2 regions of the Janibacter endophyticus genome follow, and region 1 is predicted to be linked to the other one. Evidence: riboswitches for the same ligand, from Rfam matches in the RefSeq annotation. Region 1 holds a riboswitch; the other holds the start of a gene.
The links. A riboswitch is a leader RNA that binds a small molecule or an ion and turns the genes downstream of it on or off. The one in region 1 is predicted to bind S-adenosylmethionine.

Region 1 (3,295 bases):
CGGGGCCAGGGTCACCGTCCCCTTCGCACGAGCCAAGGCTCCTACCCGGCCATGGCCGCCCTCCTCGTCGCACGAGCCTTGGCTCGTGCGACGAAGGGGAGGAGGTGGGTCGGAGGGTGGTGTGCGTCAGGCCTGCGCGGCGGCGAAGCCGTTCTCGAGGTCGGCGAGGATGTCGTCGATGTGCTCGATGCCCACGGCGAGCCGGACGAGGCCGGGAGTGACACCGGCCGCGAGGCGGCCCTCGTCGCTGCCCTGGCTGTGCGTCGTCGACGCCGGGTGGATCGCGAGGCTGCGCACGTCACCGATGTTCGCGACGTGGCTGTGCAGCTCGAGGCCCTCGACGAAGCGACGACCCGCCTCCTGCCCGCCGGCGATCTCGAAGGAGACCACCGCGCCGGCACCGCGGGGGGCGTACCTCTGGGCGAGCTCGTGGTACGGGCTGCTCGGCAGCGACGCCCAGCGCACGGCCTCGACCTGGTCGTGGCCCTCCAGGAACTCCGCGACCTTGCGGGTGTTCTCGAGGTGCCGCTCGACGCGGAGGCTGAGCGTCTCGATGCCCTGCGAGATGAGGAAGGCGTTGAAGGGCGAGATCGCCGCGCCGATGTCGCGGAGCAGCTGGACGCGCGCCTTGAGGATGAAGGAGAGGTTCGCCCCGAAGGCCGAGCCGACGCCGAGGTCCGGGCCGTAGCGCAGGCCGTGGTAGCTCTCGTCGGGCTCGTTGTAGTTCGGGAAGCGCTCCGGGTCCTTCGCGAAGTCGAAGTTGCCCGAGTCGACGAGGACGCCGGCGATCGACGTGCCGTGACCGCCGAGGTACTTCGTCGCCGAGTGGACGACGATGTCGGCGCCGTGCTCGATCGGGCGCAGGACGTACGGGGTCGCGATCGTGTTGTCGACGACGAGCGGCACACCGACCTCGTGGGCGATCTCGGCGAGGCCGGCGATGTCGAGGACGTCCGACTTCGGGTTGCCGATCGTCTCGCCGAAGAAGAGCTTGGTGTTGGGCCGGACGGCGTCGCGCCACTGCTGGAGGTCGCCCGCGTCCTCGACGAAGGTCACCTCGATGCCGTAGCGGGTCAGCGTCGTGCCGATGAGGTTGTGCGTGCCGCCGTAGAGCGAGGGGCTGGCGACGAGGTGGTCGCCGGCCTCGGCGATGTTGAGGATCGCGAAGGTCGTCGCCGCCTGCCCGGACGAGAGCAGGAGCGCACCGACGCCACCCTCGAGGGCAGCGATGCGCTGCTCGACGGCGTCCTGCGTCGGGTTCATGATCCGCGTGTAGATGTTGCCGAGCTCCTTGAGCCCGAAGAGGTTCGCGGCGTGCTCGGTGGAGTCGAACTGGTAGCTCGTCGTCTGGTAGATCGGCAGCGCCCGGGCGCCCGTCGTCGGGTCGGGGGCGTGCCCGGCGTGGACCTGCTTGGTCTCGAACTGCCACTGGGTGGGGTCGGACATGGTGGTGCTCCTTGTCGATCGCGCTTGCCCACCGGCGGGCGCCGGCGGACCAGGTCGTCTGTCCCCGGGGGCACCCCACCGCGGTGGAGGGTTGCCGACCAGCGAGCCGGGACTTGGCGCTGGTGCTCTTGACCTGGGGTCAGGTTAACCGGCGCTGACCACGATCTGGTACGGGGGTCTCAGGATGTGGCGGTGCGCCGCAGCCACCACAGCCCGACGAAGGGCAGGACGAGCGGCAGGTAGCCGTAGCCCGACCCGAAGTGCGACCACACGGTCTTGTCCGGGAAGAGATCGGTCGCCACGTAGGACAGCACCCCGACCGTCAGCACCCCGACCGCCTCGAAGACGATCGTCGCCCCCGCGAGGCGGCGCCGGTCGGTGAGTAGCGCCCACGTCGCGACGATGTAGACCACGGCCGCGACCGCGCTGAGCACGTACGCCAGCGGCGCCCGGTCGAAGTACTCGACGACCTGGAGGATCGAGCGGCCCGTCGCCGCGAGCGCCAGCGTCCCGTACGCGAGGACGAGGACGATCCCGGCGCCGCCCCCGATCCGGCGGGCCTCCCCCTTCGCCCCGTCGCGGGTGACCGGCTCAGGCATGGACGGTCCAGATCTGCTGGATCCGCAGGGTCATCACCGCGACGACGATCGCGCCACCCATGACCGCGGCCATCGACCAGCGGCTCTTCTCCTTGATCGCGAGCAGCGCGAGCGCCGGCGGGACGAGCGGGAGGGTGAGCGCGTAGGCCGCCATCGTCGCACCCTCGCCGGGGGTCTGGACCTGCGGCGCCATGACCACGGTGACGACCGCCTGGACGACAAGGAGCAGCTCGACGACGGCGGCGACGAGGAGCAGCAGGTCGTCGACGAGCCGGTCGCGCAGGGCGTAGAAGCCGGCCACCAGGGCGAGCACCAGCGAGGCGATGAGGACGATGGTGGTCAACGGCACAAGCACAGAAGCCAAGGGTAGAGGGTCGGGTGGGGCAGCCTGGGGGCATGTCCTCCAGCGCACGCCGACTCGGGGCTCACGAGCTCCTCGAGGCCGTCATCGACCCCGGCACCTATCTCTCCTGGGACGAGCCGCTCGACCACTCAGCCCTCTCCCCCGAGTACCAGGAGTCCCTCGCCGCCGCGGCCGAGCGGTCGGGGTGCGACGAGTCCGTCATCACCGGGCAGGCGCGGATCGGCGGCCATGACGTCGCGCTCGTCGTCGGCGAGTTCCGCTTCCTCGGCGGGTCGATCGGGCGGGCGGCTGCGGGGCGGGTCGTCGCGGCGATCCGGCGTGCCACCGCGATGCGCCTGCCGGTCATCGCCGCGACCTCCTCGGGCGGGACCCGGATGCAGGAGGGCACGCCCGCCTTCGTGACGATGATCGACATCTCGGCGGCGGTCGTCGCGCACAAGGCGGCCGGACTGCCCTACCTCGTCTACCTCCGCCACCCCACGACCGGCGGGGTCTTCGCGTCGTGGGGGTCGTTGGGCCACATGACGATCGCCGAGCCGGGGGCGCTCATCGGCTTCCTCGGTCCGGTCGTCTACGAGACGGTCAACGGTCGTCCCTTCCCCGAAGGGGTGCAGCTGGCCGAGAACCTCGTCGCCAAGGGCATCGTCGACGCGGTCGTCCCGACGGAGGAGCTCGCCTCGGTCGCGGGCCGCGCCCTGACGATGCTCGGCGCGAGCACCGAGCAGCACGTCCACCCCGACCCGACGAGCACGACGACCGACGACGAGCACTGGCAGGTCGCGCCGTACGCGTCCTTCCCCGAGCCCTCCGACGAGGAGATCGATCAGGTCTGGGCCGACATCACGACGACCCGACGGCCGGACCGGCCCGGGGTGCGCGAGCTGCT
Region 2 (3,295 bases), 750 kb from region 1:
CGTCGGGGACGTGCCCGGTGAAGGCGGCGCGCAGGTACGCGGCCCGGGTCGGCAGCTCGTGGAAGGGGATGCCGGTGATGAGCAGGAGCGAGAAGAGCCCGAGCAGCACGAGGAGGATCCCGGCCGGCCAGACGGTCAGCCCCGTGACGAGCGGGTCGGAGGCGAGGAAGCCCGCGATGCCGCCCGCCTCGCGCATGGGTCCGGCGCCGGCGGGGGGCTGCGGGATGCCGTGGGCGATGTGGGTCAGGCCGCAGACCGAAAGGGCGAGCATGCCCAGGCCCAGACCGAGGCGCGCGCCTCCGGCGTCGTCGACGACACCGCGCAGGAGCCGCCAGGCGGCGAGGACGAGGACGATCGGCAGGGCGTAGGCGACCCGGCCGAAGGTGCCGGCGGCGACGGCGTGGACGACGTCGCCGACCATCCCGCCGAGACCCCACCACTCGACCGCGGCGACGACGACGGCGAGGGCGAGGAGGAGGAAGCCGAGCCCGTCACGACGGTGCTCCGGCTCGATCTGGCTGGCGCTGTGACCGACCTTGCGGACCCCGGCGCCGGTGGCGCCGGCGACCCCCATCCAGGTGGACCGCACGGCCTGCAGGGGCAGCGGCAGGCCGCCCCCCTTCGCCGCAGCCTTGCTCTTGCCGCGGGCGGGTGCCTTCTTCGCGGTGCTCCCGCTCCGCCCGGGGCCCTTGGCCGCGGAGGTGCGGGCGGGTCGCCCGGGGGCTCGGGTGGAGCCGCCGCGCGGGCGCGCGGAGGTGCCGTTACGTGTCGCCATGCTCGCAGGCTAGGGGATCGTCACCCCCTTCACACGCGTCACACGCGCACCACCGGGGCACTTTTTCGCCTGTGGAGAGGGGCGAAGGGGGCGTCCTCGACCTCGTTAGGGTGCCGTCGTGCACCTCGTCCTCGTCGCCGTCGTCGTCGCGGTCGCCGGCACGTGGTGGGCGCACCGCTGGCTCGCGGACGGCCGCTACCGGCGCCCGGACGAAGGGGGTCCGCTCCCCCGTCACGGCTGGCTCGTCGCCGTCGTCCCCTCCCTCGTCGTCGCCCTGGCCGGTGCCTCCCAGCACGAGCCGCTGGCGGCCGCGGCCGCGGCGATGCTGCTCGCACCGGTCGGGCTGACGCTCGGCGTGGTCGACACGGACGTCCACCGCCTGCCCAACGTCCTCACGCTCCCCGCCGTCCCGGGCGTGCTCGTCCTGCTGCTCGTCGCGGCCGCAACGAGCGGGCAGTGGGTCGACTTGCGCCGGGCCACCCTCGCGATGCTCGTCGTGGGCGGTGCCTTCGTCCTCGTGAGCCTCGTCCTCGGGTCGCGCGGCATCGGCATGGGCGACGCGAAGCTCATGCTCAGCCTCGCCCCGCTGCTCGGCTGGCACGGGTGGGGGGCTGTCCTCGTCGGGGTCTACGCCGCCTTCCTCCTCGGCGGCGTCGTCGCGCTGGCGCTGCTCGTCAGCCGCCGGGCAGGCCGCGGCAGCCGTCTGGCCTTCGGCCCCTACCTCGTGGCCGGCGCCGTGATCGCGCTGCTCTCCGGCGCCTGAGCCGGTCTCAGGATCCAAGACATCCTCGCCGCGGGGTCGACACGTCAGGACCCCGCGCTGCTAGTGTCCCGGCCTAGGTCATGAGTACCAGCGCCAAGCCCCGGCTCGCTGGTCGGCAACCCTCCTCCGCGGTGGGGTGCTCCGGGTGACGACCTGGCCGGCGTGCGCACGCACCTCGGCAAGCGCGGACCCGTCGCAGTGCTGGGTCCACAGGACCAAGGAGCACACGTGTCGACCATCGCGAGCACCACGAGCACCGTCCCCGCCCTCGTCTCGGCGGGCCTGACCTGCGAGACCCGCTCCGGCGAGGTCGTCGAGTACGTCAACCTCGACCACGGCGCCTCGACGAGCGCCTTCGTCGAGGTCAAGGCCGCCGTCGACGAGGCGACCCTGACGTACAGCTCGGTCCACCGGGGCAACGGCTACCTCTCCCGGCTCACGAGCGCCCGCTACGAGGCCGCCCGCGAGATCGTCGCGCGCTTCGTCGGTGCCCGGGGCGAGGACCACGTCGTCTTCACCCGCAACACCACCGACTCCTTCAACCTCCTGGCCCGCGCCGTCCCGACCGACGCCTCGGTCTTCGTCTACGACTCGGACCACCACGCGACCTTCCTGCCCTGGCACGAGGGCCAGGTGCGCCGACTCGGCGTGCCGAGCTCGGTCGAGGACGCGCTCGCCCGGCTGCAGGCGGCCCTGCTCGCCGACGCGGCCGCGCACCGGCTCGTCGTGGTCACCGGCGCCTCGAACGTCACCGGCGAGTACTGGCCGGTCGCCGAGATCGTCGCCCTGGCCCGTCGCTTCGGTGCCCGCGTGGCGCTCGACGCCGCGCAGCTCGTCCAGCACCGGGCGCTCGACATCGAGGCCGAAGGGGTCGACTACGTCGCCTTCTCCGGTCACAAGCTCTACGCCCCCTACGGGACCGGCGTCCTCGTCGGGCGGGGCGACTGGCTCGACGCGGCCGACCCGTACCTGGCCGGTGGGGGCGCGACCCAGGCGGTGACGCCGGACGAGACCCTGTGGCAGTGCGGCCCGGCCCGGCACGAGGCCGGCTCCCCCAACGTGCTCGGCGCGGTGGCCCTCGGCGCGGCCTGCCAGGTGATCGAGCGGGAACGCGCGGCCATCGACGCGCTCGACGCGGAGCTGGGGCGGGGGCTGCTCAGCCGGCTCGACGCGATCCCCGGGGTGCGGACGCTGTCGATCTTCGGGCCCACCCACGAGCGCGCCCCGGTCGTGTCCTTCACCATCGACGGCTGGGCCGCCGAGGACGTCTCGCGGGTGCTGTCCGAGGACTACGGCATTGGGGTCCGGGACGGCAAGTTCTGCGCGCACATCCTCGTCGACGCCCTGCTCGAGCGCCGGGGCTCAGCCCACTCCTCGGCGGTCCGGGCCAGCCTGGGCCTGGCGAGCACGCCGGCCCACGTCGACCTGCTCGTCGCGGCGGTCCGCGAGCTCGCCGGCCGCTGACCCCCGCGCGTCAGGCCTCGACGACCGTGGGGATGATCATCGGCCGGCGACGGATCTTGCCGCCCACCCAGCCGCCGATCGCCCGGCGGATCACCTGCTGCAGCTGCTGGGGGTCGGTGACCCCCTTCGCCATGGCCTCGTCGAGGGCCGAGACGATCTTCGGCCGCACCTGGGCGAAGATCTCGTCGTCCTCGGCGAAGCCGCGGGCGGTGATCTCCGGGCCGACGATGACCTTGCCGGTCTGGGAGTCGACGACGACCATCACCGCGATGAAGCCCTCGTCGCGCAGGATG

Region 2: it holds a riboswitch for S-adenosylmethionine, as region 1 does, so the genes downstream of both, JNO54_RS11385 (aminotransferase class V-fold PLP-dependent enzyme) here and JNO54_RS07855 (bifunctional o-acetylhomoserine/o-acetylserine sulfhydrylase) in region 1, are expected to answer to the same signal.

Annotation. Positions count from the first base shown of each region.
Region 1 covers NZ_JAFEJG010000004.1:1,619,656-1,622,950, reverse strand. The annotation lists gene JNO54_RS07855 (bifunctional o-acetylhomoserine/o-acetylserine sulfhydrylase) at 127-1,446, opposite strand; SAM riboswitch class IV at 1,462-1,580, opposite strand; gene JNO54_RS07850 (hypothetical protein) at 1,626-2,045, opposite strand; gene JNO54_RS07845 (hypothetical protein) at 2,038-2,400, opposite strand; gene JNO54_RS07840 (carboxyl transferase domain-containing protein) at 2,442-3,295, shown strand, end outside.
Region 2 covers NZ_JAFEJG010000004.1:2,373,010-2,376,304, forward strand. The annotation lists gene JNO54_RS11375 (DNA translocase FtsK) at 1-775, opposite strand, end outside; gene JNO54_RS11380 (prepilin peptidase) at 894-1,538, shown strand; SAM riboswitch class IV at 1,615-1,729, shown strand; gene JNO54_RS11385 (aminotransferase class V-fold PLP-dependent enzyme) at 1,767-3,002, shown strand; gene JNO54_RS11390 (ribonuclease J) at 3,013-3,295, opposite strand, start outside.